Regions from separate parts of the Lentisalinibacter salinarum genome, predicted to be linked through region 3. Evidence: riboswitches for the same ligand, from Rfam matches in the RefSeq annotation. Region 3 holds a riboswitch; each other region holds the start of a gene.
The links. Region 3 has a riboswitch for cyclic di-GMP ahead of ACJMKZ_RS12605 (putative Ig domain-containing protein). Riboswitches for the same ligand answer to the same signal wherever they lie in the genome.
Positions count from the first base shown of each region.

Region 1: linked by a shared signal. The riboswitch ahead of ACJMKZ_RS17755 (hypothetical protein) and the one ahead of ACJMKZ_RS12605 (putative Ig domain-containing protein) in region 3 are both predicted to bind cyclic di-GMP.
Region 2: linked by a shared signal. The riboswitch ahead of ACJMKZ_RS10900 (FAD-binding oxidoreductase) and the one ahead of ACJMKZ_RS12605 (putative Ig domain-containing protein) in region 3 are both predicted to bind cyclic di-GMP.
Region 4: linked by a shared signal. The riboswitch ahead of ACJMKZ_RS05570 (hypothetical protein) and the one ahead of ACJMKZ_RS12605 (putative Ig domain-containing protein) in region 3 are both predicted to bind cyclic di-GMP.

Region 1 is NZ_JAPDRH010000004.1:475,115-479,509, forward strand. It holds gene ACJMKZ_RS17750 (putative zinc-binding protein) at 105-581, opposite strand; gene ACJMKZ_RS17755 (hypothetical protein) at 898-1,305, opposite strand; cyclic di-GMP riboswitch class I at 1,480-1,592, opposite strand; gene ACJMKZ_RS17760 (hypothetical protein) at 1,737-1,907, opposite strand; gene ACJMKZ_RS17765 (PEP-CTERM sorting domain-containing protein) at 2,386-3,009, opposite strand; gene ACJMKZ_RS17770 (hypothetical protein) at 3,300-3,824, opposite strand; gene ACJMKZ_RS17775 (barstar family protein) at 3,911-4,192, opposite strand; partial or broken gene ACJMKZ_RS17780 (hypothetical protein) at 4,288-4,395, opposite strand, start outside.
Region 2 is NZ_JAPDRH010000003.1:87,163-96,197, forward strand. It holds gene ACJMKZ_RS10875 (phospholipase D-like domain-containing protein) at 1-1,063, opposite strand, end outside; gene gdhA (NADP-specific glutamate dehydrogenase) at 1,113-2,468, opposite strand; gene ACJMKZ_RS10885 (DUF6491 family protein) at 2,570-3,004, shown strand; gene ACJMKZ_RS10890 (FFLEELY motif protein) at 3,011-3,754, opposite strand; gene ACJMKZ_RS10895 (hypothetical protein) at 3,846-4,517, opposite strand; cyclic di-GMP riboswitch class I at 4,741-4,823, shown strand; gene ACJMKZ_RS10900 (FAD-binding oxidoreductase) at 4,957-6,357, shown strand; gene ACJMKZ_RS10905 (glutathione S-transferase N-terminal domain-containing protein) at 6,387-7,148, opposite strand; gene ACJMKZ_RS10910 (hypothetical protein) at 7,316-7,639, shown strand; gene ACJMKZ_RS10915 (hypothetical protein) at 7,681-7,839, opposite strand; gene ACJMKZ_RS10920 (Crp/Fnr family transcriptional regulator) at 8,121-8,807, shown strand; gene ACJMKZ_RS10925 (HAD-IA family hydrolase) at 8,820-9,035, opposite strand, start outside.
Region 3 is NZ_JAPDRH010000003.1:442,786-451,820, reverse strand. It holds gene ACJMKZ_RS12640 (OPT family oligopeptide transporter) at 1-860, shown strand, start outside; gene ACJMKZ_RS12635 (hypothetical protein) at 857-1,402, shown strand; gene ACJMKZ_RS12630 (SDR family NAD(P)-dependent oxidoreductase) at 1,413-2,195, opposite strand; gene ACJMKZ_RS12625 (hypothetical protein) at 2,256-3,035, opposite strand; gene ACJMKZ_RS12620 (acetyl-CoA hydrolase/transferase C-terminal domain-containing protein) at 3,204-5,108, shown strand; gene ACJMKZ_RS12615 (acyl-CoA thioesterase) at 5,105-5,593, shown strand; gene ACJMKZ_RS12610 (hypothetical protein) at 5,702-6,151, shown strand; cyclic di-GMP riboswitch class I at 6,417-6,501, shown strand; gene ACJMKZ_RS12605 (putative Ig domain-containing protein) at 6,656-9,035, shown strand, end outside.
Region 4 is NZ_JAPDRH010000002.1:547,990-557,024, reverse strand. It holds gene ACJMKZ_RS05580 (hypothetical protein) at 1-269, opposite strand, end outside; gene ACJMKZ_RS05575 (LamG domain-containing protein) at 299-2,767, opposite strand; gene ACJMKZ_RS05570 (hypothetical protein) at 2,782-3,963, opposite strand; cyclic di-GMP riboswitch class I at 4,086-4,170, opposite strand; gene ACJMKZ_RS05565 (HzsA-related protein) at 4,864-7,554, shown strand; gene ACJMKZ_RS05560 (SH3 domain-containing protein) at 7,559-8,302, shown strand; gene ACJMKZ_RS05555 (outer membrane beta-barrel domain-containing protein) at 8,272-8,943, shown strand; gene ACJMKZ_RS05550 (DUF4266 domain-containing protein) at 8,966-9,035, shown strand, end outside.

The DNA.
Region 1 (4,395 bases), on a different contig from region 3:
CCGCCATTGTTAGGAACTGTTCAGCTAGCAGCCAAGACTGGGCTTAGCAAAACTAGTGAGCAGGATCCAATAGAAACCTGCCTCGCAACGTTTTTAAAGGCCTATCACGCCCTCAGAGCGCAGAGGACTTTATCTGCCACTTGCCGAGCTAAATCGATCCTCTCAGATTCCGGGACTTCGTCGATAACCATATTCTCTGAGTATTTTTGGTCCTTGTTATACATAGGCAGGGCATCAAATTGGATCGTGTTTTCAGCGCCGAAGATGTTCTTCATCATTCTGCCATGGCAATGCATGAAACAACCATCTATCACAATCACTTTATCGGCTTTCTTTGCCCAGTTTGCCATTGCCGAATGTGGTGCTGTAATCATCTCGCCATGGCATCCTCGACTATATGGCTCCTCTTTCGCCACCATGTGAGCTGCGATCCGAGCAATTTCTCCGCGAAAGCATCCTCCCGCGCATGAAATAACGGGAATCCGCTTCTTAGCGATCATTTCTTTCCCGACAACCTCACCAAGTGGACATACTGGTTTCGCAGCGTCCACCTCAAGGCCAATTTTTCGCTGTAAATTCATAATTTATCCTCGGCTTTCCATCGAGTGGCCTACGTTTACCCTCATCTCTTCTTCCAGTCTCAGCCTGAGCTTACAGCCACTTATTTCTGGAGGTTGTTAAACCGAGCATTTCAGCAACTCAGTGATCGGGCAGGCTCCAGCAATCGTGATATATACACCACCCAATATAATGAGTCCGGCAAGTAGGAATGCCCAGATTGCGAGTGCCATCCCAAATGTCTTAGTCACGCCGTTGGACTTTGACGATGCAAAAAGGACGAAGTAACCAGCAATCGTCCAAAATGTTGCGGGAAGAAAACTGAAAAATAAGCACATGTCAGCTCGCCTCTATCGATTGCGCGTCTTCGGTTTGCTCATTTGCGGTGACTCGAGCGAGATTGTTTAGCTCGACAGTCAACGGAAATCCGAACTTTAGATTCGCATTCGTAATTCCAACCAACTGCATCCCCAAGATGACATCGCAATTGATGTCCGCGAGGGTTTGCTCGACGGTATATCTTGCCGATTCGCATCCCATGACCAGAGCAGCCTCATATTTTTCGGCCTGCTTCAACAATCGGGTTCGCTGGCCTCTCGTCCAAAGACAAGTCGCAGGGCACGGGAGGTAGCTGGTAAAGACGCCAGTTTCGATCCCGTCGTGCTCAAGAGACTTACGGGTCTCGCCTACATAGTCTTCGTAGGCGGGTGTCTTAATGCCATGCTTGAAGAATTCGATGAAGGGCAAGTTTTCGTCACTTGCCAGACTGACAGGCGGGCAAATCGGGCATGAGACAATAAGCACGGACCTATAAGCTTGAAGCTTGTTAGAAAGATCCAATGGCTCCAGGTGAAGAGGCATAAGTAACCGCCTTGGCGGTGAGCAGATACGAGAAAATTGATCGCCGCTTGGACCAACTGCCTCGGCAGCCCGGCGATCTTGGGTCCCTCGGGAAGTCAGCAATGGCTTCTCGGAGGAAGCGAGGACCCGTGGCTTTGCGTCACTAGCTTTCGCCAGGTTTGCCTTTATCGCAAGTACTAGTTTCTCGCTTTTTTCTTGACAGTCAATTCTGGGATTTGCCTAGCGTCCGCTTCGAGTCGATAAGCGACCCTAGCGGATTCAAGAACGTGGGCTACGCGCGGCCAGAGGCCGAAAGGTCGGTTTCCGGCCAGACGCGGCTATTGGCGCGAAGGAACAAATGGCGCAATAAGAAGACCAACGCCAATGCCGATCAGGATAGACGCTACGAAAGTCAGAGCTGAGGTTTGTAGAAAAATCAGCCCGGTGCCGAGTCCGGCCAGCGTTCCCCCACCGATCACCCAAGTGCTCTTGTCGGTACGTGTAGCCATAGATGTCACCTCTATTCTGATTTGGCGACTTGCCGCCAGCGGAAGATGCATGGGTTGACTAAGCCCAGCGCCGCTCTGTCAACGCCTAACGCTCCTCTATCTCGAGCAGGTGATCAATAGGGGATACTCGCAAGAGGTAGGCGCAGCTTAATGACTCGTCAGGGTATCCGGGGCGCTCGATCAGAACCGTCGGCCCGGCCAATCTACAACACAAGACCTACCTTTAGCGGTCTGGACGACCGGTCCTCCCCCCGGTGCCCACCAGCACAATATTGCCGGGACGAGGATACGGCATTTGGCTGCGAGATACGGTGAAGCTCGGTTAACCAAACGTCCGCTTCGGGTCGATAAGCGACCCTAATTTGAGCCGGTCCTCGGTCTAAAGCGCCTCACAGACCGAAAGGTCGCTTTCCGGCCAGAAGCGGAAAAAAAGCCCCGCACTGGGCGGGGCTATCGAACACGGTGAACAGAACGCTTCTTAAGCCGTCTGGCGTCTGCGGGCAAAACCCATGCCGAGAAGGCCAGCACCTAGGAGGGCAAGGGTTCCGGGTTCGGGCACCTTGTTGATGCGAATGTTATCCAATGCGAATTGGAAGGGAAGTCCGTCCGAACCGTTGTCCCTCGTATAGATCCGCGCAGACACGATATCGGCGCAAAATCCGTCGCAGCCATACCCTCGGAATCCGAAAATGCCGTCTGTCCAGGCGCCGACCGTAAACGCGCCGCCGCCCGCGTAGACGACATCAACCAGGAACAAGAAAGTCTCTTCGAGGTAGTCCTCACCAAGCGAGAAACCCAAAAGGTCGAAGGCTCCCCCGCATGTCATCGTGATATCGCTACCGAAGATGTGAGTCGTACCGTTATCGCTACCATCCACACCGTTTTCCGTGCCGGCAAAACTGTCGCCGGCGACAAAATCGCATCCTCCCGATGTGACCGAGTAGCCACCAAAGGCGAAATCAACTGCTGGATCAGTTCCTCCTGGCCTCGGCAGCGCAACTCCCGGATCTTCGAAATCGATAGTGATCTCGTCCGCGGTCGCCGTCATCGGTGATAGCGAGACAGCCACAATGGCTAGACAGGTGCTTCTTATTCGGTTCATGCGGCTCTCCCAAGTGGCTGCATCTGAGGTACAGAGCTCCCCGAGCAAATTCTATACCAAATCGTCAATATTCTGACTTTACAGAGGGTTGAGTCTGCCCCTGCGCCGCGCGTTTTGTAGATATGTAAAGAAAGCTGACGATACTTGGCAGCTTGTATCTATTGCGCCAATAGAAAATCTCGTCCGCTTCGGGTCGATAGGCGACCCTAATTTGAGCCGGTCTTGGCTCTATGGCGCCTCACAGACCGAGGGGTCGGTTTCCGGCCAAGAGCGGGCGGTCGAAGTTGAGGCTAATAATCGGATCCGCAGCAAAAATTTGCTTCGGTCACACCAATGCCGTACCGCTCTTCGTACACCTGCTGGTACCTTCTTGGGTAGCGGTTGTAGGCTTCGCACTTTTCTGCGCTTTTTCCTCTCAGGGTCCACCTATCGCCCAAGAACGGGTGAAACTCTTCGTCGCTAAAACTCCAATAATAAGTTCGACCGTTCGCATAGATCCTGAAATGTGGATCTCTCAATTTACCTTCGCGAGGGTTGGGGACTCTATCCTTCACGGCCTTCTCTAGCATCCTCCCGACGTCTAGCTGTTCCGCCGACGTCACAAAGATATTCTGCGTATCGTCATAGATACACGCATTTTCGTGATCGGGAATGTCCTTTAGCGCCGCAGAGACTGCTTCCTCGAATCCAGGCTCGTACCAGAATTTCGCGATCGGCGTAAACCAGACCGGTAGAAAAAGCCACAATGTGCCGACTGCTGCTAGCCCTACTGCGGCAATCGCCAGTTTGGCAAGTAGCCTGAGAATCTCACGCATTCCGGAAGACGGCTTCGGGTCGACTCCGCAAATCATACCTCAGAGCGCCGCTAGGGTCGCTTTGCGGCCAGAAGGAGCCGCTGGGGTCAATCCCAAGAGACGGAGATATCTGTCCGATGCTTTCCCAGATCGGTGAGAAGCTGAGAAAGAGCTTCCGCATCTTTGGGGAGTTTCTCGCGCAGTTTTGACAATCCGTGGAAACGCAATTGAGATGGTAGATCGCTTAACTGCGGATCAGTCATGCAGTCCCAGCACGCGTCCCAGTTCTTACCCCACCAATCTGGAAACGACATTTCTTCAGCAAGAATCGCGAAAAGCTCATTCTTCGACGACGCATTTGAAAGATCAATCGTACGATTCGTCGTCATTGCGCGAATGTCGCATTTGAGTCAGCAGCGGAAAGTATAGCCTGATCCTGGCAACTGTCGCCTCGCGGCCAGAAGCGCTCGCAACTTGCTCCGAATCAGATGGAGTCGTTTCGCCGATGAGCATCAACCAGTGCGTTGAACATCTTCTCTGACGACGACGTTTTTGATGCCCGTGGACGGCTAAGAAACACAGCCACTGCTGC
Region 2 (9,035 bases), 360 kb from region 3:
TGACATTCACCTCGATGCCGCGGATGGCGGCGGCCTGGAGCAGGGCCACCTGTTCACGGGAGGGCAGGAAGTAGGGCGTCATGAGCCAGACGCTGCGCTTGGCGTCGGCGATGGCGCCCTGCATCACCAGGGCGATGCGGTCCAGGTCCTCGTTGGGTCCGTCGGTGATCACCCGGCAGCGCTTTCGCCCCGGCGCGACGGACCAGTCGGCCTCCGGCGTCTCCTCCGGCGGCTCGCCGGTAGCGAAGAGCCAGTCGTCCCAGAACGCGTCGGCCAGCTGGCGCACCACAGGGCCTTCCAGCCGGAAGTGCATGTCCACGACCCGGCGGCGGCCGTCCGCACCGACGATGTGACGGTCGCCGATGTTCATGCCGCCCGTGTAGCCCACGCGGCCGTCGACGACCAGGATCTTGCGGTGGGTCCTGAGATTCAGGTGCAGGGTCGGCGGCAGCAGGCGCGGCGGCAGGAAGCGGGCCACCGGCAGTCCGCGGCGGTCCAGAAGCCGGCTGATGCGCGGCCAGGAGTAGAGCTCGCCGATGCCGTCCACCAGCACCCGGACGGAGACGCCCCGGTCCTGCGCGGCCGCCAGAGCGTCAACGAAGCGGCGGCCGGTGACGTTGTTCTCGAAGATGTAGCTGGAGAGCAGCACCTGACGTTCGGCGGTGCGGATGCTCTCCAGCATCGCGGGATAGGCTTCCTCGCCGTTGTGCAGGGCGCTGACGCTGTTGCCCTCGAGCAGCGGACGCAGGGAGACGACGGCACCGATATGGCCGCGCCCCGGTTCGTGCTCGGCCAGGTCCTCCTGGGTGATGATGTCGCCGCTCTCGTAACCGATGCGGAAATGGCCGCCGCGCAGCTTCTTCGCCCGTGTGCGCACCCGGTTGATACCGAACATGTAGTAGCCGAGCGGACCGAGGAACGGGATCGCGAGACAGACCACCATCCAGCCGAGCGCCGAACGGGGATCGCGCTTGTACAGCAGGGCGTGTATGGCTCCGATGACCGCCAGCAGGCCGTGGAGGGCGACGGCGAGCCAGCGGAGGAGCAGGTCGGGGAGCTCCATGGCAGCATTCTCGCCCGCCCGGACAACGCGGGCAACGTGGCGGCCGGATTCAGACTACGCCGTAGGCCAGCATGGCCTCCGCCACCTTGCGGAATCCGGCCCGATTGGCGGCGTCGATATAGTCGATGCCGCCGTCATCTTCCATCTCGTGGGTGCACTTGTCGTGGATGTCGCGCATGATCTCCTTCAGCCGCCGGTCCACCTCGTTGCGCGGCCAGCTGACCCGGGCGACGTTCTGGGTCTGCTCCAGCCCGCTGACCGCCACGCCGCCGGCATTGGCGGCCTTGCCCGGCGCGAACAGCACCCGATGCTCGCGGAAGCATTCGATGGCCTCTTCGGTGCAGGGCATGTTCGCCCCTTCCACGACCGCCATCAGCCCGTGGTCCACCAGCGCTCCGGCAGCCTCCGCGCCGATCTCGTTCTGTGTGGCGCAGGGCATGGCGACGTCGCAGGGCATGCCCCACGGCGCCTCGCCCTCCGTGTATGCGACCCCGCCGATCCTGCCGTCGAGCTCCGCGAGGCGACCCCGCGCGCGGAACTTCAGCTCCTTGATCTCCTCGAGAGCCTCGGCCTCGAGGCCGGCTTCGCAGCGGATGTGGCCGTGGGAGTCGCTGAGGGTGACCACCTTCGCGCCTTCCTGGATGGCCTTCTCGGCTGCATACAAAGCGACGTTGCCGGCGCCGCTGATGGCGATGCGTTTGCCCTCCAGGGATTCGTCGGCGCGCTCCAGCATGTTGCGCAGGAAGTACACCGCACCGTAGCCGGTCGCCTCCTTGCGCACCGCACTGCCGCCGTAAGACAGGCCCTTGCCGGTCAGCACCCCCTCGAACTCGTTGGTCAGGCGCATGTACTGGCCGAACATGTAGCCGATCTCGCGGCCGCCGACGCCGATGTCTCCCGCCGGTACGTCCACGTCCGGACCGATGTGGCGGAAGAGCTCGGTCATGAAACTCTGGCAGAACCGCATCACCTCCCGATCCGACTTACCCTTCGGGTTGAAATTGGAGCCGCCCTTGCCGCCACCCATCGGCAGACCCGTGAGGCTGTTCTTGAAGGTCTGCTCGAAGCCGAGGAACTTCAACACGCTCTGGTTCACCGTCTTGTGGAAACGCAACCCGCCCTTGTACGGGCCGATCGCGCGGTTGAACTGCACGCGCCAGGCGCGGTTCACGTGCACGTTGCCGTTGTCGTCCTCCCAGGTCACGCGGAAAACGATGATCCGGTCCGGCTCCGTCATGCGTTCGAGTATGCGTTCCTGGCGGTAGGCGCTGTTGGCGTGGACCAGCGGCATCACGGAGCGGGCGAGTTCACAGACGGCCTGGATGAACTCGGGCTCGTGGGCGTTGCGCTTCTCCAGTCCCTGCATGAACGCCTTCAGCATCCTTTCCGGCTTCGCACTTTCCATTGTCCGGCCTCCACCTCCCGGTTACTTGACGGCTGCGCTAACGCGGTACTATACCAACAGGAACACCGATACGCGGCGGGAGCCGGGACAGGGAGGACGTTATGAACATGGACAAGAGCTGGCCACGAGGCGTGCTGGTCGCAGCAGTCACACTGGTCCTCGCAGGCTGTGCCAGCAGCCCGCGGGAAGCGAAGCCCACCGATGTCGCCGCCGACGATCCGGAGGCGGTCCGTTGCGTGCAGCTGATACGCGTCGACCGCACGAAAGTCGTCGACGACGAGAATATCTTCTTCTACATGAAGAACGGCACGGTCTATCGCAATCAGCTGCCGCGCGCCTGCCCGGGACTCTCCCGCGAAGAGCGTTTCATGTACAAGGTGCCCACCGGCCGCCTGTGCGATCTCGATATCATCACGGTGCTGACCGATTTTGCCGGTGGACTTAGGCCGGCGGCCGGTTGCGGTCTCGGCAAATTCCATCCGGTGGATCCGGAAGAGGCCGACGAGCTGATCGAAATCCTGCAGCGGGACGAATAGGCGGCCTCAGCCCGGCGCCTCCGTCGGCGGCGCCTCGGCGTCGTCGGAGAGCCGGAAAGGCTGCGGATGCTCCGAGAATATCTGTTCCATTATGCGGGTCTCACGGTCCTCGATGGCATGCAGGAATTCCTCTGCGCCGCCCATGGCACGGAAGGCCCTGAAACCGTCTTCCAGGAAGTCGTGCAGCGCGCCGAAGCCCGCCAGATGGGCCGGGCCGTGGGCCATGCGCACGAGGGTATAGATCATCGGCAGTTTGACGAGGCGCTCCAGGTCCCGGCCGGCCTCCAGGATGAATCCGATCTGGCGCTCGCGGTCGTCCCGGCGGCCCACCTTGCGGTACGCCTCCGCGTAGCTCTGCTCGTCGATCGTGGTGCCGGCGCCGAGCTGCCGGGTCATCTCGCCGTCGAGTTCCTGGCTCAGCACCTCCAGCTGCACGGCCATGCGCATCGACTCCTGAGCCTGGGCGGGCAGCATGCGCTTCAGGATGGGCGAGGCACGTTCGAGCTGGGTGTCGCGGGGCAGGTAGTCCTTGTCGGTGTAGAGCTCTTCGAGGAAGAACTCGACGCCGGGGCGGTAGCGTTCCCGCTCCTGCAGGTCCGCATAGGTCTGCTCCAGGCGGCCTGCCTGCCAGCGCTGCAGCGCCTGGAGTTCGTCCTGGAGGCCGGGATCCTCGCTGAACTGCGCACGCAGACTGCGGTTGCGCACCAGCAGCTCGTCCAGGCTCATCCGGCTGATTTCTTCTCCGCTCATGTCTCCGATATGGCGCCGCCGGCGCCTCGCTCAACCGCGCGCATTGTCCCGGTTTTACCCGGACCTTGCCAATGGCGGCGTGGCGTTGGCTTCAGAATGGCTTTGTCGCGCCCAGGAAGGCCACGGAAGCAATGCCGATCCAGTACACGTAGGCCATGCCGCGGCCGATAGCGAGCTCTGACGCCAGCCGTTGCTCCAGCGCCGGATTCGGGCCCTTCTCGGCAAGCTCGCGGAAGATCGGTACCCAGTGGCGCATGATAAAGCGAAGGCCGAGGCCGATCACCAGCAGCAGGCTGTAGATGAGCACCTTGGTGGAGTACCAGTCCGCGCGGAAGGGCCAGTCCGTCAGGTATGACCAGACAGCGGCCAGGAACAGCGCGGGGATGACGACGTAGCGGACGGCCTCGTCGATCCTGGTCAGCCGCAGTCCCCGGTCGGTGTCCCGGTAGACGAATGCCGACCAGGTGAGCGACAGCCACGCGAAGGCGACGATCCACACGAGCCACAGCCAGCCGCCGCCGTAATCGTGCACACCCAGGTTGAACCCCATGTGCAGACCGAGAGGCAGCAGCAGGATGATGCCCGTACGGGCGAGGATATCGATCCGGTAGGCGGTCTCCATGTGCCGCCGGCGCTCGTCCAGTGAGAGTTTCGGATTCGCCACGTTGTAAGACGTCTGGAAGACGCCCCATTCACCGCCCAGCCAGTAGACCATCGCAAGGATGTGGATCCAGCGCAGGACGGACTCCGGATTGATGTACATCGCTCTCCCCGAATTTTTGTTCCCGGACTCTTGGCGGTAACCCACGGCATTTAAGCAGCAACGGGGAGGGCCCGGCATAGTGGCAAACCGAAGACGCGAGCCCCGGCAAACGGACATCGGCCGGGCTGTATTTGCGCGGCGATTTGACATCATGCCGTGCCGGAACGTGTCGGGCTCTGCCCACGATTGACAGTCTGTCGGCCCCGTGCGACGCTCGGCGTTCGTTTGAAAAGGGCACACCGTTCGAAAGGGCGGGTCGCAAAGCCACCGGTCCCCGGCCGTCGCCGGGACAGCGGAGCTGCCAGACGGAAGCGCGATGCGGCGTCCTGCCGCACCACGCCCACCCGGGCCATCCTCCGCTCATTCTCGTGCCGGGACCTGTGACCCGCAACGTGCCGCAGCCCGTTGGCGGGAGCGGTCCCGCGGAGGAACGACACCGATGAGAGACGCAGTCAGTCACGACCGGGTCCGCGACTGGATCCATGGCGATCACGGCAATGGTCGATCGGTCACACCACGGCGCGCCGCCCGCCGCACGCCGGCCCCGCCGGTGGCCAGGCCCGAAAGTCCGGAGGCGCTGCGCGATCTGTTGCGGACGGGCTCGGGCCTGCCGGCACCGCTCCGCCCGATGGGCGCCGGCAGCGCGTCCACTCCCTGCTCGGTGGCCGAAGGGGGTACGGTGATCGATATGACAGGCCTCGACGGCGTCCTCGAGGTCGGCGACGAGCACGTCACCGTGCAGGCCGGGCTTCGATTGCAGCGTCTCGCCGACGAACTGGCGGGCTACGGGCTGGAACTCGCCGGCGGACACGACCTGATGGGTCGAACGGTCGGCGGGGCGGTGGCCGGCGCCTGCATCGGTCCGGGCACCGGCGTCGGCACCCGCCTGTTCTCCAGCCAGGTCGTCAGCATGAAGGTGGTCACGCCCGAGGGCGGCGAACTCACGGTGGACGCCTCCCGTCCCCACCTGCTGGACATGTTCCGGCTGAGCTACGGCCTGCTGGGCGTCATCCACGAGGTGACGCTGCGGGTGCGGCCCATGAGTCCTTTCACGATCCGGCGGCGGCGCTGCAGCACGGCCGAGCTCGCGGCCGTCTCCGGCCGGCTGCTGGGATCGAAGCTGGGTCTGCGCTTCTACCTGCTGCCATTCCGCGATCAGGTGTATCTCGAGCTACGGCGCAACGGCGACGAAGACACCCACGTCAACCGCCTGCTGTGGAAAATCAAGGACTGGGGCGAGAGCACGATCCTGCCGGCGATGACGAACTCCATGTCCTGGATCGTGCCGATCCCCGCTCTGCGCTACGGCATGATCGACCGCATCAACGGAGCGGGTCAGACGCTGTTCAGCGCCCCCGTCCACGCCGGCAGCGCGGCGGTGGAGCAGGGCGGAGCCCGTCCGGGGGGGCGGGGCGGACGCCGGCTCGCCTGTTCCAGCTGGTGCTTCCCGGCGGCCGAGTTTCCGCTGATCGTGCAGGCCTACCGGGAATTCTGTCGCGACTACTACGCCCGCACCCGGTTCCGCTGCGACATGCCCACCGTCGGCTACCGGCTCGCCCGGGACCGCAGCGCTTTGCTGTCGCCCTCGTTCGACGGACCGGTGTTCGTGCTGCGGGCGGTGAGCACACCCCGTCCGCAGTGGCAGGATTTCGTGCTCGAGTTCGCCGATTTCGCGGAGAAATGGAACGGGATCCCGTTTCTCGACCAGACGGACGGGCTCTCGGCCGGGCAGGTCGCCGCCTCGCTGGGCAGCCGGCTCGAGTTCTTTCGCAAGATGCGCCGGCGGCTCGACCCGGACGGCCGCTTGCTGAACCCCTACCTGGCCCAGTTCTTCCTGTAGGACGGCCGGCGGCGGCGTGCGGCCGAGCTTCAGCCGTAGGTGCGGTTCAGGTACTCCACGATGTCGCCGGACTCCGCCAGTTCGGTGTCCGTGTTCGGGTCCACCAGGTATGGGATGGAGACGCGTCCCGCGCGGGACTTCAGCGCGCGGCGGTTCTCCAGCTCCGGCTGGCCTTCAATGCCCAGCGCGTCGCGAACGACGGGCGGCACCCAGTCGCTCGCCTTTGTCCGGCCTGCCGAGCGCAGGATGTACGGGATCTCCAGTTCGCACAGCCGCTCGCGCACGACGCGTGCGAACGGGCTCGACTCGAAGCTGTAGAGCTCGAGCAGCCGTTCCGGACGACTGCCGCCGGGGCGGGCCCGGGTGCCGGCGGTGAAACGCGGAATTCCGGCCACGGTGGACGTGAACTTCTGCAGGTTCTGCGCCTGCCACCGCAAGGGCACGTCGCGCCGACCGTAGGTGACGAACAGGTATTCGATGATATCCGCGGACTCGTACATGCTGGCACCGGTGTTCGGGTCCACGAGAAACGGGAACTGCGTCTTGCCGCCCCGGGCGAGCACCTCGGGCCGGAAGCGCTCGCCGCCTTTCGGGCAGGGGTAGATGACCGCGTCCAGATCCAGCTCCGTCAGCACTTCCCGCACCAGACGGCAGAACGGGCAGCCCTCGAACTCGTAGAGCTCCAGCATCTTCTCCGGCTTGTCCAGGGCCGGACGGGCCTGGATACCGTTGAAGCCGCGCAGGAAAGAGGTGGCGGTGGAGGAGAGGACATCTAACGTTCGGTGGATCATCGGGGCTCCCTCGGGCGTGGCGGGGTGGCAGTGCAACGCGATGATGCGGGCGCGGCGCAGCGGACGCAATACGGCAGGGCCGCAACCCGGCTCGATTGCGCTTTTTCAATGCCCGCAGGGGCAGGCCGGGCCTAGCGTAAGGGGTGTAGCAGTTCTCCGGAGGAACCATGCGAAGCAGCGCACTCTTCACCGCGACGTGCCTTGTGTTGCTGGCAGCGGGACAGGCAACGGCAGAAGACAAGCAGATGAATGAAGCGCTCGACCTCGTGTCGGGTCCGCCGGAACAATGCCTGAGCCTGATCCGGATCGAGCGTTCCGAGGTGGTCGACGATCGCAACATCCTGTTCCACATGCGCAACGGCGACATCTATCGCAACCAGTTGCCGTACCGGTGCTCCGGGCTGTCGCCGGGCGCGTCCTGCGGCCTGGGTCATTTTTATCCGGTCACCGAAGAGCAGGCGGAGAAGCTGAAGGAGATGGCCGGCAGCTGATATCCCGGTCGGACACCTCGCGCGGCGCAGCAGGGGAAGCCTTATCGCTCGTCCCGTCGCCCGTCGCCGCGTTGCGGCTGTTCCCGGCCGCGCCGCCGGCGGAGGACGAAACTCATGCCGAGGGTGACGCACAGGATGCCCAGAATTGCGATGAGAGGTAGGATCAGGGCGACGGGCACGTAGTAGTTGCTGATTTCCATCGCCGGGACCGTAGCCCGTACCTGCCGCGGCCCACATTGCGGTTTCTCGATGCGCCCGCCCGGCAGCCGGCGAGACGGCGCCGTCTGCCTCAATCAGCGTTTCCCGACAAGCCTATACCCCGATTCCGGTATTGGTGGCAGCGCTGTCTGCCGCCACACTGAATGCGGAGACCGAGTACGTCTCCCGCGACGGAGCCAACCGTCGCCGGAATCAGGATGAATCGCTTCAAGGGGGACGCTGGAAAATGTCCGGGATGACGCAGGCCGTCGACACGAGCGACATGATTCCCGAGAATCATCTGCTCCGGAACCGGGGAGACGGAGACCCGACAGCCGGACCGAACGGCGGTCCCGTGTCGGTTTCCTCCGAGAGACATTTCGGGCCGGAAACCATGTTGCTCCGGGAAGGTAGCAGGGCTTCGAGCGTGTACGTCATCCGCGACGGCCTCGTAAAGCTCGTGCGGCACCTGCCGAACGGCCGCGCGCGCATCGTGGGCCTGCGCGGGCCCGGCTCGGTTCTGGGTATGCCGGTCGCGGAAGAGGACGGAGCCGTCTCTCCCCACAGCGCGGTCACCCTCGGGCACGTGAACGTTCGATGCTGGCCGGCCAGTCACCTGCGCCGTCTGCGCGCCGAACGGCCGCATCGCTACATCGACCTGCTCGAGTCTCTGCACGGGCACATCCGTCAGGCGGATGTCTGGATCACTGAGTTCTCCACCGGCCGCATCAGGAGCCGTGTAGCGCGGCTGATCCTGTATCTGGAGCGCATGGAGGACGGTCTGCCGGAAGGCGAGGTGGAACTGCTCACGTGCCAGGATATGGGCGAGGCACTCGGGGTGACGCCCGAGAGCGTCAGCCGCATCGTCGCCGAGTTGAAGAGGGACGGCGTCCTTCAGCCGGTATCGGCGGACCGGGGCGAACACCTCGGCTGCGACCGGCAGAAACTCCGCAGGCTCGCGCGGGATTGAGCTCGCGCCGGCTTATTGCCGGCTGAACCACGCCAGCAACCGGCACACCGCTTCCCGGTCCGGCAGCGTGAAGGGCGCGATGGTCGATTCCGGGGAGCCTCCGACCGAGATCCCGATGCCGCGCTCATCGATCGCCGCAAAAGCGTCCTCGTCCTTGATGTCGTCTCCCACGTAGACCGGGACCACCGAGCCGTCCTCGGCGAGGCCGAGGAGTGACAGCAGGCGCTG
Region 3 (9,035 bases):
CGGTGCGTTCCATGCAGAGCGCCTCCAAGGTCGAGTCCGCGGTGTCCAGCGACGAGATGCCGATCAAGCTGCTCTATGGTGCCATCGCGGGTGCCGCGCTGCTGCTCGCAGTCATCGCTGTGTCCTCCACGGAGGCCGTCGGACTCGGCCGGGGCCTGCTGATGGCGCTGCTCGGTACGGTGTGGATCTGGATGGCGGGCGTCATCCTGTCGGAGGCCATCGGGCGCACCAACTGGTCGCCGCTGTCGGGCATGACGCTGATCGGCATCACGCTGCTGATCGTCGCGACCAGCGGCCTGGATCGGGCGGACGCGATCGTCGCCGCCATCATGGTCGGCGCGGCCACCTGCGTGGCCATGTCCCAGGCGACCGACCTGATGCTGGACCTGAAGACGGGGTACCTGGTGGGCGCAACGCCGCGGATGCAGCAGATGGGCCAGTTCATCGGCGCCTGGCTGGGCCCGCTGGTCGTGATCGTGCTGATCTTCGTACTGGACAACGCCTACGGCCTCGGCAGCGAGAAGCTGCCGGCGCCCCAGGCCCAGGCGCTGGCCAGCACGGTGGAGGGTATCCTCGGCGGCGACGTGCCCGTGCAGAAATACGTGGCCGGCGCGGCGCTGGGCGCCATACTCTCCGCGCTCCAGGGCGGTCTCGGCATCACGGTGGGCCTCGGCTTCTACCTGCCATTCAACATCGTGCTGACTTACGCGCTGGGCACGCTGCTGCGGCTGGCCTCGGACCGCAAGCTCGGCCAGCGCTGGAGCGAGGACACCGGCATCCCGATCGCGGCAGGACTCATCGTCGGCGAGGCGCTGGTGGGCGTCGGCTTCGCCATCTACTACGTGGTGGCAGCAGCATGACGCGGTTGGGTTACCTCTTGCTCGCGGCCGGATTTCTGTTCGGCGCCTATTTCGCGTCCACGGACGCCGAGACCACCGAATGGGCCTGGTTCCTGCCGGCCGCGCTCGCAGGGACCGCCGGCGTCGTCATGGTCAAGCGGGCCACCCGCGCCGGGGCGACGGCGGACCATGTGCTGGAGGGCAATCGCCGCGACCTGACCGAGAGCCTGACCGGGATCTGCGCCAACCTGGAGCAGCTGTACGGTGACCGGGACTCCATACCGCCCCACAATATGCGCTTCGAGATCGACCGGCTGTTCCGGGACGACCTCATCCGTTTCGTCGACGCCCGCCACAGCCTGTCCCACCTCTACGGGCTGCAGGTCTATGCGGACGTCATGAGTGAGTTCGCCGCGGGCGAGCGCTATCTCAATCGGGTGTGGTCGGCTTCGGCGGACAACTACGTCGACGAGGTGATGCTCTACCTCGGCAAGGCACGCGATCAGTTCCTGCGGGCGAAGAAGCTGCTGGACGGCATCGTCGAGAACAACGGCACGCGCTGACCCCGGCGCCTCAGAAGACGGTGTAACCGCCGTCCAGCACGATGGTGTCCCCGGTATGGAAGGCGGAGGCGTCGCTGGCCAGATAGGCCGCGATGCCGGCGAAGTCTGCAGGGTCGCCCCAGCCCTTCATCGGCACCCGCGATATCACCTTCTCGTTGAATCGGTTCCACTGCTGGGCGTCTGCCGTGAGTTCGCTGCGCACCCAGCCCGGGCAGACCGTGTTCGCGCGGATCCGGTGCGCCGCGAGTTCGACGGCCATGGCCCGCACCATCGAGACGACCGCCCCCTTGGTGGCGCCGTAGTGCTCGTTGCGCGCGGCGCCGTGGATGGCGGCGGTCGAGGCGATGGCCACCAGCGAGCCGCCCGGCTCGCCGGCCTGTGAGCGCGCCACCATGTGGCGCGCTGCCTCGCGCAGCGTGAAGAAGACGCCGTGCACGTTGACCGCCTCGATGCGCTCGAAATCGGCGGCCGTGATCTCGAACAGATCGCGACGCGGGATGCCCATGCCGGCGTTGGCGATCGCCGCGTCCAGCCGGCCCAATTGTTCGGTAATCCGTCGCACGCCGGCGGCCACGGCGGTCTCCTCGGCGACGTCGATCACGTCGGTCAACACACGGACGCCGGCGGCAGACAGCAGCTCCGCGGCCGACGCATTCTTGTCTTCGTTGCGCCCCCAGATCACCACGTCGGCGCCCTGGCGGGCGCAGCCCTCCGCCATACCCAAACCGATGCCGCCGTTGCCGCCGGTGACGAGTACCACCTTGCCGGTCAGGTCGAACAGGTCTTTCGCCATCCGTTTTCTCCCGCTGTACCTGTCGGGCAGGCTAGCGCCGGGCGCCCTGCGATGCCAGCGTCAGCGCCCGCCGCCGCTGGCGGCGGGCGCGCCGGGAGTGCCGCCGGCATAGCGAAAATCGGCGTAGGTCAGGAGGATGTCACGCTCGATGCTCTTGAGGCCGAATGCGGCGCTTCCCCGCACCTCGGTCGTGACCCGGGCGGGCATGTAGGCCCGCCGGTCCAGTCGTATCATCTCGATCCGCGTGTTGAACCGCTCGATCTTCGCGATGACTTTGGCGCGGAACGGCTCGTCGCTGTAGAGGCGGAAGGACTCGACGTAAGGGACCGACTTCAGGATGGTCATCTCGCCCCGCAGGTGCTTCGCCATACCTTCCCGGTCCGTCGCGCCCGCCGCCGGGCGGAAGCGCCACGTGACCCGCTGGTCGTCTTCCTCGAGCAGCTCCCATCCGTCTTCCGCCGCCAGGCCGGCGAAATCGTTGTCGCCGGGCCGGCCCTCTTCGCGGGCCAGGCGCTGCTCGATTTCCTCGGCATAGTCGCGGAGCTCGTCCTGCGTAGGCTCGCGGCCGTCGACGGATACCAGCTGCCATTTCGGGTCGGCGGCCGGATCGAATCGCTCTACCCGGCTGCCGTCGTTGTCCTCGCGCGTGCGCGTGAACGCCCATTCACCGGTGACCCGGGGCATGTTGGCGAAAGCCTCGCGCGCGATCGGAGGCACTTCGGCTGCGGCCGGGACCGCGGCGCCGACGGCCAGAACGGCGAGGACGGCCAGGACGGCCATACCGAGCCGGCCGGGAACGGTGGTGGCGGCGATTGAGGTGCTGCTCGGGCGCGTTTGCATCGATTCCTCCGGCGGGTTTCGGGTGACCCGCATGTGTTTGAATGGCGTCTGGCGTTATTGTTCGCGACAGAATCCCGGACCGATGCGGACCATTATGCGACATCAGTACTCTCGTCAACGTCGTCCTCTTGCGCGCTGCCGCCCGGGCCGCCACCCGCGGTGCCGCCCGTGAGGGCCGCCTGGCAGGAACCGCGGACGCTCGCGGACGCGATCATCGCGCGGGTGGGCCGCCACATCGTACTGGGGCTGCCGGTCGGGCTGGGCAAGGCGGTCCACGTCGCCAATGCCCTGTACGAGCGCGCGGCGTCGGATTCGTCGATCCGGCTCACGATCTTCACCGCGCTGACGCTGGAGGTCCCGCGTGCGCACGGTGATCTGGAGCAGCGTTTCCTGGCACCGCTGGTCGAGCGACTATACGCGGGCTGGCCCTCGTTGCACTACGCGCAGGCGATCCGCGCCGGCACGCTGCCGCCGAACATCGAGGTGCGGGAGTTTTACTTCCGGCCAGGGGCGTATCTGGATACTCCGTCTGCGCAGCAGTCCTACACCAGCATCAATTACAGCCAGGTTGTCACCGAGCTCATGCGGCTGGGCGTGAACGTGGTGGGGCAGTTGGTCTCCGCGCGCCCGGAGAGCCCCGGCAGCTACAGCCTGAGCTGCAATCCGGAGATCTCGCTGGATCTCCTGCCGGCCTTCAGGGAGGCGAAGGCGGCCGGCCGGGAGGTCGCGATGGTCGCGCAGGTCAACCGCCGCCTGCCATACATGACCGGCGACGCGGAGGTGCCGGCGGACGTATTCGACTTCGTCCTGGATGCGCCGGAGTGGGAGTTCCCGCTGTTCGGATTGCCGAATCGGCCCGTCGAGGCGGCCGACTACGCCACCGGGATGCACGTGGCTAGCCTCGTGCCCGACGGGGGCACCGTCCAGCTCGGCATCGGCTCGCTGAGCGATGCGGTGGCCCATTGCCTGGCGCTGCGCAACGAGCAGCCGGACCTGTTCCGTGCCGTGCTGGATAGGCTGCCCGGCGGCAGCGCATCGCCCCGGCGCGCCGCACTGCCGATCGAGACGGGACGGTTCCGCGAGGGGCTGTACGGATCCAGCGAGCTGATGAGCGACGCCCTCTACTCGCTGTTCGAGCGGGACATCCTGCGACGACCCGCGGACGCCGGGGACGAGACCGTGTTGCATGGCGGTTTCTTCCTCGGCTCCTCGGCATTCTACGAGGCACTGCGGCAGTTGCCGGAGGACCGGCGCCGCCTCATCAACATGACCGGCATCTCCCGGGTGAACACGCTGTACGGTGACGAGGAACGAAAGCGGCGCCAGCGCCGGGACGCCCGCTTCATCAACGAGACCATGATGGCCACCCTGCTGGGAGCCGCCGTATCCGACGGACTCGAGGGGGGGCGTGTGGTGAGCGGCGTAGGCGGGCAGTTCGACTTCGTCAGTATGGCCCAGGCGCTGCCGGACGGACTCTCCGTACTCATGCTGCGCGCGCGGCGCCTGCACGACGGCAGGCCGCAGTCCAACATCCGCTGGTCTTACCCTCATGCGACGGTGCCGCGTCATTACCGGGACGTGTTCGTCAGCGAATACGGGATCGCCGCGACCCGCGGCCGACCCGACCGGGAGGTGATCGCCCGGATGCTGGACATCGCGGATTCCGCGTTCCAGGACGAGTTGCTGTCGTCCGCAAGAACGGCGGGCAAGGTGCCGGCCGATCACGCGGTTTCCGCCGATGCCCGGCTGAATACACCCGAAGCGCTCCAATCGATCTTCGACGCTCCCGACGTGGCGCCGTATTTTCCGGCTTATCCCCATGGCACCGACCTGACGACCGTCGAGCAGGAACTCGCCGGGGCGCTCACGTGGCTCGAGGGCGCCACCGCCCGGCTGCCGGATCGGCTGCGCATGACGCTCGCGGCGATGGGCTCCGGCCGCTCCGACGACTCTCGCCGGTACGAGGATCACCTGGAACGGCTGGAACTGGGATCACCCGAAGGTCTCGGGCAACGGATAATGCGGCGTCTCGTCGTCCTGGCACTGGACAGATCGAAGAGGGAGAGACCATGAGCATGCCCGGTCGAGCACCTTCGCATTCCGCCGTCGAGCAGAACGTCTACAAGATATTTCCCAACGACCTGAATGCGGAGCAGACGGTATTCGGCGGGCTGGTGATGGCCCTGTGCGACCGCACGGCCCTCATCGTGGCGGAGCGCCACAGCGGCACCACCTGCGTCACCGCCGCGGTGGACAGCCTCAACTTCCTGTCTCCTGCGCGCACCGGCGAGACGCTGCTGGTGAAGGCCTCCGTCAATCGTGCCTGGAATACCTCGATGGAAATCGGCGTGCGCGTCGTGGCCGAGAACAGCCGCAGCGGCGAGGTCCGGCACGTCGTCTCCGCGTACCTTACCTTCGTCGGTCTCGACGAGGCGGGCCGGCCCACGGCCGTGCCCGACGTGCTGCCGGAGACCGACGACGAGAAACGCCGCTACCGTTCGGCGCAGGTGCGTCGCGACGCGCGGCTGCGTACACGGGACAGTCTGCGGTCGATCTAGCGGTGCGTCCTGCCAACGATTTTTCCGACCGTGCTATTCTCTGCGCATCCGGCCTGCAGTCGCGGACCGGACGACAAGCGCAACAACGAAGAAACAAGGGAGAGAATCATGCGCATTATCCGACTGTCGGCAATCGCCGTTCTGCTGGCCTTTTCGTCCTCGGCGATGGCCGAACTGGAGCCCTGGAAAGACTACGATATCAGCGACTCCGTCTATCAGATCTCGGCGATCAAGGTGAAGCCGAACATGATGGATGCCTACCTGGAAGGGATCCGGGACACTTGGGTGGCCGCCAACGACCTCGCTAAGGAGCTCGGTCATATCGAGGACTACGCCATCTACTCGAGCCAGCTCGCGGCGAGCGGGGATTTCAATCTACTTCTGGTGATCAAGTTCGCGGAGACCGCGGATCTTGCGCCGTCGAAGGAACGCTATGACGCGTTCATGGCGAAGTGGAGCGAGGAGCAGGAAGAGCGTTCCGAGCAACTCGTACAGAATTATCCGGCGATGCGCGAAATCACCGGCGCGTACCTCATGCGCGAGATCACCATGAAGTAGGATCGCTGCGCAACTCTGCAGAGCAAAGGCTCCGCCTCCGCGCGGGGCCTTTCTTTTTTTGTTATGGAAAATACTCCTCCCGCCGCGCTTCGTACCGACGCGCACAAACGCAGACGACATAATTCACCGCGACTCGCCGCAGCGCATTTCGGCATCTACGTGTCGGCGTTTTGAGACATGTTGTGCTCCACATAACTGGTGCTAAAGTTCGTCCTCAACAGACAGTCTCGAACAACGAGGTCTGCTGACGACAGAGAATCGAGTTAGTTGAAAAGGGCAAACCGATCGAAAGGTCGGGACGCAAAGCCACCGGTCTACGGGCGAGAGCCTAAGACAGCGGGGTTGCCAACAGGAACAGGGCGCTCACCGGCCTCATGCCGGCGTCCCAACAACAAGAGCGCTCGTTCGCCGACCCCCGGCAGCGTTTCGATTCGACATTACCCCGCAGCCTGAAGCTGCGTCTTTTGATCGGATAGCCCGCCCGTCACAGGCAGGAGTGCCGTTATGCGCCTATATTCCGCGCCAGCAATACTGAACAGGCTGCTGATTCTTCCCGTGATGTCGCTCGCGCTGAGCGGCTGTCTCATGGAAGAGGAAGTGGCGGAGCAGCCCATTGCGAACGATCCCGGTGGCGCCACCGGCGAGATCCTGCGCGATCACGAACTGTCGGGCAGCGTGGGTGACGGGCCCATCATCGGCGCGGCCGTTCGCATTGTCGCCGCGGACGGTACCGAACTCGGCGGCATGACCAGCGATGCCAGCGCGGGCTACAACATCACCGTACGCACGAAGGGCAAGCACTATCCGCTGTCCATCGACGCGCAGGGCGGTACCGACCTGGTGACCGGACTCGCGCCGGATTTCGTGCTGAAGAGCGTGGCGCTCGAGCCGGGCAAGAAGACCGTGTCGAATCTGAACCCGTTCAGCACGCTCGCGGCGGAACTCGCAGCCGAACTGCCGGGCGGTCTGACGAAAGAGAACCTCGCCATCGCGCTGAACCGCGTGACGACGAAGCTGAACAGCGGTCTCGTCACTCTGACCGGAGAACCGGTCATGACCCAGGCACTGGACGCTGCCACCATCGCGGAGATGGTGAAGGCTTCCGAGACGCTGGGCGAGACTATCCGGCGCACCCGGGACTCGCTCGTCGCCGTGGGCCGCCAGGTGGACGGCGACGCCGTCGTGGCGGCGATCGCGTCCGATCTCACCGACGGGAAGCTCGACGGCGCCGGCGGCGCGAAGGCGGATGCGCGCATCGCTGCCGTGGCGACGGTGGCCGCGACGCAGACGTTGCTGGAGGCGATCGCCAACCGTCTGCAGGTCAACGGCGTCGACGCCATGGGACCGATGGACGATTCCATCCGACAGGTGATGCCCGATGCCGCGGGCGCCACCACGGCGGAGGTGCCCGTGAGCGCCGCAGCGCTGGAGCAGGTCCGGATCGGCCTGGCGGCGGCCAAGGCCGTGATGCCCGCGCCGGAATTCGACGATCTCGAGGCGGTGCTCTCCGGTTTCGACTCCGGCATCTCGCCGAAACAGATCGAGGGCATCGTGCCCCGTGAGTCGGTGGAGTTACTCGACAACACGATCATCGCCGTGGCCGACGGCAGCCAGGACGAGCTGGATACCGTGAACGGCACCACACGGAACGACGGCGACACGCCGTCGACGAACAGCCCGCCGACGATCAGTGGCGACCCGCCGACGGTCGTTACGGAAGGCGAGCGCTACAGTTTCGCACCGACCGTGTCCGATCCCGATGGTGATGCCCTCATTTTCGAGATCGCCAACCGTCCGGCCTGGGCGAGTTTCGACGCCGGTACCGGCGAGCTGTTCGGAACGCCCGGCGCCGGTGACGCGGGTTCCTATTCCGATATCACCGTCACGGTCAGCGACGGCGAAGCGACGGCCTCGCTGGGTCCGTTCACGGTGGAGGTACGGCAACTGGTGACCAACTCGGCGCCGACCATCGGCGGCAGCCCGCCCGCAACGGTCAGCGAAGGCGCATCCTACAGCTTCATGCCGAGCGCGAGCGATGCGGACGGCGATTCGCTGACCTTCGATATCGTGAATATGCCGGCGTGGTCCAGTTTCGATACCGCCACCGGTCGGCTCTTCGGCACGCCCGCCCCGGGCGACGCCGGTGTCTATGGGGACATCACCATTACCGTCACGGACGGAGAGGCCCAGGCCGCATTGGGGCCGTTCGCCATCGAGGTGCGTGCGGTCGTGAGCAATAGTGCGCCTGTGATCTCCGGCAGCCCCGCCACGTCGGTGGACGAGGGGACGGCCTACGAGTTCACGCCGAGCGCGAGCGATGCGGACGGCGACGCGCTCGTGTTCGATATCGCCAACATGCCGTCCTGGGCGTCTTTCGACACGTCGACCGGCCGTCTCGCGGGCACGCCGGCCACTGGTGACTCGGGCACCTACGGCAATATCGCGATCAGCGTCAGCGACGGCCAGGACTCGGCGTCGCTGCCGGCCTTTACGATCACGGTGCAGGCCATGGCCACCAACTCGGCGCCTGTGATCTCCGGCAGCCCGGCGAAGGCGGTGACGGAGGGCACACAGTACAGCTTCACGCCGAGCGCCACCGATCCGGACGGCGACAGCCTCAGCTTCTCGATCACGAACAAGCCGGCGTGGGCGGCGTTCGATGCCGCTACCGGCCGCCTGTCGGGCACGCCGCAGGCCGGGGACGTCGGCACCTACGCCGACATCGTCATCAGCGTGAGCGACGGTCAGGCCTCCGCGTCCCTCGGTGCGTTCTCGATCACGGTCGAGGCCATCGCCATGGGCTCGGTCACCCTGAGCTGGTCGCCGCCCACGGAGAACACGGACGGCACGGCGCTGACGGATCTGGCGGGCTATCGCATCTACT
Region 4 (9,035 bases), on a different contig from region 3:
CCGCCCGCCAGATCGAAGCCGATGAACGGGATCTTTCCCGCCCCCTGCACGGCGATGCCGCAGGACTGCGTCAGCGCCTGCAGATCCGGGCTCAGCGCTGCGTAGGCGGCCCTGGGGTTGGCGAACAGGCTCATCACGCCCGAGCCCATCAGCGTGCCCGTGCCGGCGATGAAACCCTGGGAGAGCAACTGTCGACGGGTGATCGGGCGCGGATGATCCGGGTGGCGGATCGGGGCGTCGGGATCGATGGGTCCGTACTTCTTGGCCATGGTTGTTGCCTCGATTCAAACTTCGTCGGTTACTGGATCGTCAGCGTGGCGCTGCCGATGATCGCGGCACAGGTCGCCTTGGCGACGGTCTCCGTGCGGCCCGGCTCGCAGCTGCCGCCGCAGACGGTCAGCCGGTCGATCAGGCTGTTCAGCTCGGCCTTCACGTCGTCCGGATGCGGCTGGCTTACGACATTGGTGTTGTTGATCCGCGTGATCAGCGGATCCAGCAGCTGGTCGCGTGCGGCCGGGGTGCCGTAAGCCGTCGTCACTGCTGCGTCGAAATTGAAGCCCGGGAACACCTGGGCGCGCAGCCCGGTGTCCTCGACCAGCGCGTTGCAGTACTCGATGGCGAGCTGGGACACGCCCACCTGCTGCGAGGACGAGAACGCGCCGAAGCTCTCCACCGTAGGCAGCTGCTGCTTCACGGTCTCGAAGGTCTGCACCACGTCCGGATGGGTCATGGGTACGCCGGTGATCTGGGACATCGACGCGTTCAGCTCGTCGAAGACCCGCACCCCCACGTCCGGCGACGGCTCGCGGTCGGTCGCGGCCGGCGTGAGCGGCGTCGGCTCGGTACGGACGTTGGTGTTTGCGCCGAGCACTTCGAAGGTCAGGAAGAACTCGTCCGACTCGGGGCCCTTCTGCAGCTCGATGATCGTGCCCACGTCCGCCAGCGGCTGGCCGAGGTCGGCGGTGGCCGCGTCGCTCGACAGTGTCGTGGAGACCGTCTTGTAGGCCTGTCCCGCGACGGGCTCGCCGCCGTTCAGGCCGATGCGCATGCCTTCCAGTGCGATGCCGCTCCAGGTGGCCGTATCGTCCAGACTGATGAAGTGGGGCTTGGTGAACAGATACGAGTAGCTGTCGAACTGCGCCACTTCGAACAGGACGTAGGCCTCGGGAACGTCGATCAGGTGGCTCACGCCGAACAGCAGGAAGAATTTCTCGCCGACGCCGACGTCGAAGTTCTGCACGATCTGCTCCGGCGTCAGCGTCCGGTTGTGGATGGCCACCATGCGGAACGTACCGGCGAACTGCCGGTCGCCCGACACCTCGTTGCCGAGGACGAAGGCGAAGGTGTCGTCCCAGTCGGCGATGCTGCCGCCCGTGCCGAGCGGGTCCATGTCGTCGGTGGGCACGCCGTTCACGTAGATGCTGCGGCCCTCCACCGGGTCGAAGTTTGCGACGACGTGCTGCAGGGTCGCCTGCAGGTCCTCGTCGGCGGCGGAGGTGGTCAGCACCGGGTCACCGTTGCCGTCGGTGGCATCCGAGCGGTTGAAGAAGTCGTAGCTGTACAGGGTCTGGCCGAGCGTGAAGTTGCGCGCGGTGGTGCCGGCGGAATAGCTGACGATCCGGGACTCCTCCTGGACGACGTTGGCGGGCACCACCCAGGCCTCGATCGCGTACTCGCCGGTGCCCTTTATCAGGTCGTGCAGCTTGCGGCTCGCCGTGGTCGTACCCTGGGCCTTGCCCTCGCGCAGCGCGATGCCCCAGCCGCCGACCCAGTTGTAGGCGCCGCTGATGGTGAGGTTCAGCGCCGGCTCGACGCCGCTGGTGTCGAAAGCGGTGTCGCCCTGGCCGGTCTTGAACTCCCACAGCGCGATCACGTTGCGCTCGTAGCGATTGCCGCCGGAGGCGACGATGCCGTCGGTCAGTGCCAGCGCGCGGCTGAGAACGAAATCGGGGTCGACCTCGGTGGGCATCACCTGATTGGCGAAAGCCTCCACGGCCGACTGCATCTGCGCCGCGTTCGCTGCGCAGTCGCTCCAGCAGTTGTGGAACTCGCTCGCCAGGCGCACGACGAAGCGCGAGGCCGCTGGGTCGTCCAGATTGATTTTCGACTTCGCGGCATCGTAGGCGGCCGCCACGTCGGCCTCAGCGAAGAACGGCGACTGCGACGTGGCCGCGGCGCTGGTGTGGCAGCCGGCGCAGTACTCGGTGAGGACGGGGTGCACGGTCTGCCCGAACAGCGCGCCGGCGTCGTCCGGGAAGCTCTTGCTGGCGCCGGGCTGCTTCTCCACCGGTGCTTCCAGCTCGATGTTCTTGCCGCCGCCCGCGGCGTCGCCGGCCCAGTTGCCGATCCAGGTCGTCAGGATCTCGCCGCAGACTGCGTCGCTGGATTCCCAGCAGTTATGGCCGCCTGCCACCTTCGTCACCATGCGGGAGTCGGCCGGCGAGGTCAGATCGACGATGGCGTTCGCCTCCTCGTAGGCCAGGTTGACGTCGTCGGTGCGGGCGAAGGTGGGCGCCTGGCCGCCAGTGCCGTGACAGGCGCCGCAGCGGTTGTCCGGACGCACGTTGTCCCAGACCTCGATCTTGAACGACTGCACATCGTCGGTGGCGGGCGCCGGGCCCGTGTAGTCGGGCGACGGCGTGACGCTCGTCACCGGATTCTCCTCGACGTCGGCGCCGCTGGAGCAGCCGGCCAGCGCGGCGGCGGCTGCGAGAGCGACGACGAGGCGAGCGCGGGCGGGCAGAGAGACCCTGTTGTTTCTATCCATGATTGCCGACCTCCTCATTCGCCCATGCAGTGCACGGCGGTCTCGGCGAACACCGTCTTCATGCGGTACTGATCGGCGCGGAATACGCCGGTGATCCTGTCGAGGGCCGCCCGGTCGGCCGCATCCTGTGGCAGGCGGAAGCACACGGCCTCGAACACCTTCTTCACCTGACATTCGGCGAAGACGTCGCTCGCGCCGAACTCCTGGCCGAGGGACTTGGCGCCGTTGCCGCTGCCCGGCAGCGACGGATCCCAGCCGAGGCTGGCATTGCGCCCCTCCCGCCAGTAGTTGTCCCAGCGGTCGTCGGGCGTGCGGAAGCCGAACGGGAAGTTGGCATCGTTATTGAAGTACTTGGGATGCACCTGACCCTCGGTGTACTCGATGCGGCCGGTGTCCGGGTCGAAGTCGTAGTAGGCGTAGGCCTGCGCCAGCGGATCCATGCCCGCGTGGCATTCCACGCAGTTGTTCAGGAAGACGCGGCTGTCGCCGCCCGGGCTGCGCGAGACGTCCTGGCGGATGCGGTCCGGCGAGCGCGAGCCGTCCTTGACCTGCTCCAGGTCGTTGCACATGTGATTCATCAGCGTGAAACGGAACATCGCCCGGTTGGTGCCGGCGATGAAGAAGGCCTCGGCGGCGGCGCGGCTGGTGACCACGCCGGCGGTGGCGGAGGCCGGCAGCTCCGTGACCGCGGACTGGCTGGTCTGCACCAGCGTGGTCTTCAGATCGATGCCCTGTTCCTCCATGGCCTCGTAATGGGCGTTGTCGGACATGGAGTAGGGAGGCAGCCCGAGACCGCTGTCGCCGACGTAGAGGATGTCGGCGGAGAGCACGGTATTGAACGGCACGTCGTCGCGGATCATGCCGATGACCGTGGCGGTGTAGTCGTTCAGCGGCGCGAACACCGTCTGCTCCCGGTTCGTCCAGGGCGTCACGAAGTTCTTCAGCGTCACGTTGTAGAAGGCGCTGTTCTCCATGGCCGTCTCCGCGGCCGCGATGGGGTTGCCGGCGAGAATGTCGGCTTCCATGTCGGCCAGCACCTGCTCGGTGGGGGGCACGCCCGCGAGACGGTCGTGGAGCCGTTTCGCCTGTTCCCGCGGACCCGCTTCGGCCGTGGCGACCAGCGCGAGCGCGAGGCAGGCGATGGCGAGTAGGGCGCGGCGCGGAAGCGCGTGCGCGAACTGCTTCTGTACGTTCATGGGTACGTTCATGACGATCCTGCTCATACGTTTCCGTCTTCCCTTACTGCCAGGGGGCGAAGACCGTCGGGAGCGGAGGACGTGTCCGCGCGGACCATCCGTGCTGATCGTCAGCTTTCACTCGTGGCAGCTTCGCCGTCCTGGACGTGAGTCCGTAGACCGCTGGCTTTGCGTCCCCGCCTTTCGACGGGTTTGCCCTTTTCAGAAGCCCTGCGTGCGCATCGCGCTATTCAAAGCGTCCGATGCTCGCAGATCGCCGACAGGGCCACCGTGACTCCATTCACAAGTCCCGTGGTCTCCCGGGACTCCCGCCACGCGTGCTCCCCCGCGGCCGGCTACTGTTGCGGGCAGACGGTTGCAAGCCGCGTGCCAGATCACGACTCGGGTCACAGGAAAAGCCGTTTCGAATACAGAACAACGGGTTGCGTTTGATCGGGGCGGCGGCGCCGGGCCGGCATATGTCAACCACTTGTCGGCGGAAATCGACACTTTGTCGGCGACCGGAGGACAACCCCCTGATTCGGCGGGCGTTTCGGCTTGTCGCGAATCCACGACAACGTGCGTCCGGGTGACGGCCCTCGCGTCACCTCGCAGCCGATATTACGAGGCCATCGGTGCGCTTTCTCTGTCGGCGAATTTCCACATTACGCGCGTCCCGGAACGCTCCCTATACTGCGCCGCTCGTTATTCATCAGAGCCGCCAGGACGTGCGCGCGACGAACTCCATGGATTTGTGATCTTGTTAACAGAATGCAGTGAGGCCCCTCTCCACCATTGGTCACGGCTGGTCGCGAGCCTTCCAGCCGCGTGTCGGAAGACCGGCGGTGCAGGGCGCCTGCAGCATTCCCGCAGTGATCGCAGGAGTGCGTCGCGTGACGGCTGCAGGAAAGAGGATGTCCCATGAACAGCACGATGCAGACAGTTACCCGGAGGACGCCGGCAAGGGCGGCTCTCGTCGCCGTCGCCTGCACGCTGGTGGCCGCCGCGGGCTGCGGCGGCGGCGGCAGCGGCGAAGGCCGCATCGGCTTCGGCAGCGGGCAGGATCCCGACCCCGTCGTACTCGACTTCCCCATCGCCTACGTGAAGCGGCCGGTCCCGGTCGACGACAACGGTGACCCGACCGACTTCGACGTGCGCGAGCCGGTGACCTTCGACATCGGCGCCGATCTGTACGTGCGCGACCGCGCCTCGCCCAGCACAGCGGACGTCAACGTCACCGGGGAGATCACCGAAGGCCTGGGCGACGTCCGCGACCTGGAGATATCGCGCGACGGCACGAAGGTGCTGTTCGCGATGCGGGCGCAGTTCATCGAGGGCGCCGACGAGGAGGATCAGCCGACCTGGAACGTGTGGGAGTACGACATCCCGGGCGAGACGCTGCGGCGGATCATCGCCTCGGACATCGTCGCGGAGTCGGGCCACGACCTCGCGCCTGCGTACCTTCCCGACGGGCGCATCATCTTCTCCTCCACGCGCCAGCGCCAGTCCGGCGCCGTGCTGCTGGACGAAGGCAAGCCTCAGTTCGCGGCCCTCGACGAGGACCGCAACGTGCCGGCGCTGGTGCTGCACGTCATGAACGCGGACGGCACCGAGATCCGGCAGGTCAGTTTCAATCAGAGTCACGATCTGGATCCGGCGGTGCTCTCCAACGGCCAGGTGGTGTTCAGCCGCTGGGACAACGCGCCGGGCAACGACGGCATCCATCTCTACCGCATGAACCCTGATGGAGCCGCGCTCGAACTGCTGTACGGCGCCAACAGCCACGACACCGGCAGCGGCGGCGAGCCCGTGCAGTTCCTGCGCCCCCGCGAGCTGCCGAACGGCAACGTCATGGCCCTGCTGCGCCCCTTCGACGGCGCCGGGGGCGGCGGCGACATCATCGAGATCGACGTCGCCAATTACATCGAGAACACCCAGCCGAACCGGGACAACATCGGCGTGCTGTCCGGCCCGGCGCAGACCGCGGCCACCATCAACGAGGTGCTGATCGACACCGATACGCCCTCGCCGGGCGGTCGCTACAACTCCGTGTTCCCGCTGCGCGACGGCACAGAGCGGCTGCTGGTGAGCTGGAGCCAGTGCCGCCTGCAGGATCCGGTCGATCTCAGGATCGTGCCGTGCACCGACGACAACCTGGCGGACGCGGCACTCGTCGAGGCGCCGCCGCTCTACGGCGTCTGGATCTACGACCGCAGCGATGAGACCCAGCAGCCGGTCGTCGCGCCCGAAGAGGGTTTCATGTACACGGACATCGTCGCCGCGGAGCCGGGCACCGGCACGCCGCCGGTGATCTTCGATGATTCCGAGCCGTTCACCCTGGACCCGGACATCGCGGCCGAGGGCGCGGCTGTGATCCACATCCGCAGCGTCTACGACGTCGCCGGCGAGGACGTCTCGGGCGCGGGCATCGACGTGCTCGCCGACCCGGCCCAGACGACCGCGGCCGACCGGCCGGCGCGCTTCCTGCGGGTGGTGAAGGCCGTCTCCATCCCGGACGAGGACGTACGCGACTTCGACAACAGCGCCTTCGGCGTCTCCGCAGGCCAGGGCATGCGCGAGATCGTGGGTTACGCGGAAGTGGAGCCCGACGGCTCGGTGATGATCAAGGTCCCGGCCAACGTGGCCCTCGGCGTCAGCGTGCTCGACGGTGAAGGTCGGCGCATCGGGCCGCGGCACAACAACTGGCTGCAGCTGCGGCCCGGCCAGCTGCTGGAGTGCTCCGGCTGCCACGACCCGTCGAGCGGCGAGTCCCACGGCCGCGCGGACGCGTATCCCGTGCTGAACGAGGGCGCCGAGGTGACCGGGCAGCCGTTCCCCAACACCGACCCGACCCTGTTCGCCGACGTGGGCGAGACCATGGCCGAGGTGCGGGCGCGCACCAGCTGCGCCACCGATTGCGCCGCCATCGAGCCTTCTCTGGATATCGTCTACCAGGACGTCTGGACCGACGAGGCCGCCGCCGGCCGGGCGAAGGACGAGCCGTTCGCATGGCGCTACGGCCCCACGGTGGTGCCCGACGAGTCCGGCCTGGACACCCTGGCGCCGGCCACGCCCGACTGTATCGGCGACTGGAGCGCGACCTGCCGGGCGGTGATCAACTACGAGGCCCACATCCATCCGCTGTGGTCGAAGCCGCGGATCGTGGACGTGGACCAGGATGGCATCCCCGAGGCCGACAATACCTGCATCACCTGCCACACCCGCACCGATGCCATGGGCCAGCTGAAGGTGCCCGACGGGCAGCTCGAGCTGACCGACGGCGCGTCTCCCGACGAACCCGATCACTTCAACGCCTACCGGGAGCTGCTGGCCGACGACAACGAGCAGGTGCTCGACATGGGTGCCCTCGTGGACCTGCTGGTGGAGGTGGGTATCGACCCGGACACCGGCGATCCCATCCTCGAGCCGGTGACCGTGCCGTCCAGCATGAGTACGGCAGGCGCCAATGCGTCCGGTCGCTTCTTCGACCGGTTCGCAACCGGCGGCAGCCACGCGGGCTGGCTCACCCCGGCCGAGCTGAAGCTCCTGTCGGAATGGCTGGACATCGGCGCCCAGTACTACAACAACCCGTTCGACGCGCCGGAGAACTGATGCCATGCGGTCCCTGGCGGTAGTGTTCGCCCTGTTCCTCTGCTGCGTGCTCGCGACGGACGCGCAAGCAGAGGAGCGCTACCGTCAGGTCACCGTGGCTGAGCCGTATCTGGAGATGCACACCGGGCCGGGGCGGGGCTATCCCGTGTTCAACGTGGTGGAGCGCGGTGACGCCGTCGAGTTGCTGAAGCGGCGCACCGAGTGGTTCAAGGTGCGCGATACGCGCGGCCGCGAGGGCTGGGTGCACGAGCGAGAGATGCTGATGACGCTGGACGAGGCCGGCGCGCCCACCGAGTTCGAGACGGCCGGCCGGGAGGAGTATCTCGTGCGGCGCTGGGAATCCGGCGGGCTCACCGGCGACTTCGGCGGCGCCAACGTCATCAGCGGCTACCTGGGCTATTCGTTCACGCCGAACCTGGCGCTGGAGCTGTGGGGCACCCAGTTGCTCGGCAATTTCTCCGACGGCTGGATGGCCAACGTGAGCATCGTGCACCAGACCTGGCCGCACTGGCGCGTCTCCCCGTTTTTCACCCTCGGCACCGGCGTGCTGCGCATCGAACCGGTGGCCACCCTGGTGCAGCCGAGCGACCGTACCGATCAGACCGCCCACGTGGGCGTCGGCGTACGGGCCTGGGTGACGAGACGTTTTATTTTTCGCGCCGAATACAAAAGTTATGTCGTATTCACCAGCCGCGACGAGAATGAGGAAATCGAAGAATGGAAAGTCGGATTCGGGTTCTTTTTCTGACCGGGCTCGCTTTCGCCCTGAGCGGCTGCGGCAGCCTGCCATTCATGGGCGGCGACGAGCCGGACGATGCGGTCGCCGAGGTGCCGGAGCAGGTGATCGAACCCGAGGTGGAGCGCCGCGACGTGGAACCGCCCAAGATCGACAGCGAGAACTTCGAGATCGGCGCCTACACCGGGCTCATGAGCGTGGAGGACTTCGGGGTGAACCCGGTCTACGGCGTGCGCCTGGCCTATCACATCACCGAGGGGCTGTTCGTCGAGGCCGCGTACGGCCGCACCGACACCGAGGAGACCAGCTTCGAGCGGCTCAGTGGTGCGGCGGAGATTCTGACCGACGATGAGCGCGAGTTCACATACTACAACGCTTCTCTCGGGTACAACGTGTTACCGGGTGAAGCTTTCGTCGGACGCAACCTGGCTTTCTCCCAGGCGCTGTATCTCATCGCCGGGATCGGCAGCACGGAGTTCGCGGGCGACGACCGCTTCACGGTGAATTTCGGTTTCGGTTACAGGCTGCTGCTGAACGACGTGATCGCACTGCATGCCGACGTCCGGGACCACCTGTTCGATATCGACATCCTCGGCGAGGAGAAGACCGCCCACAACATCGAGGGGCATATCGGTTTCACGATCTTCTTCTGATCCGGGAAACGGGGTGAGGACGATGAAAAAGACACTGATCCGTACGGCGGCGGCCTGCGCGGTGCTCATTGCCACCGCCGGCTGCTCCAGTA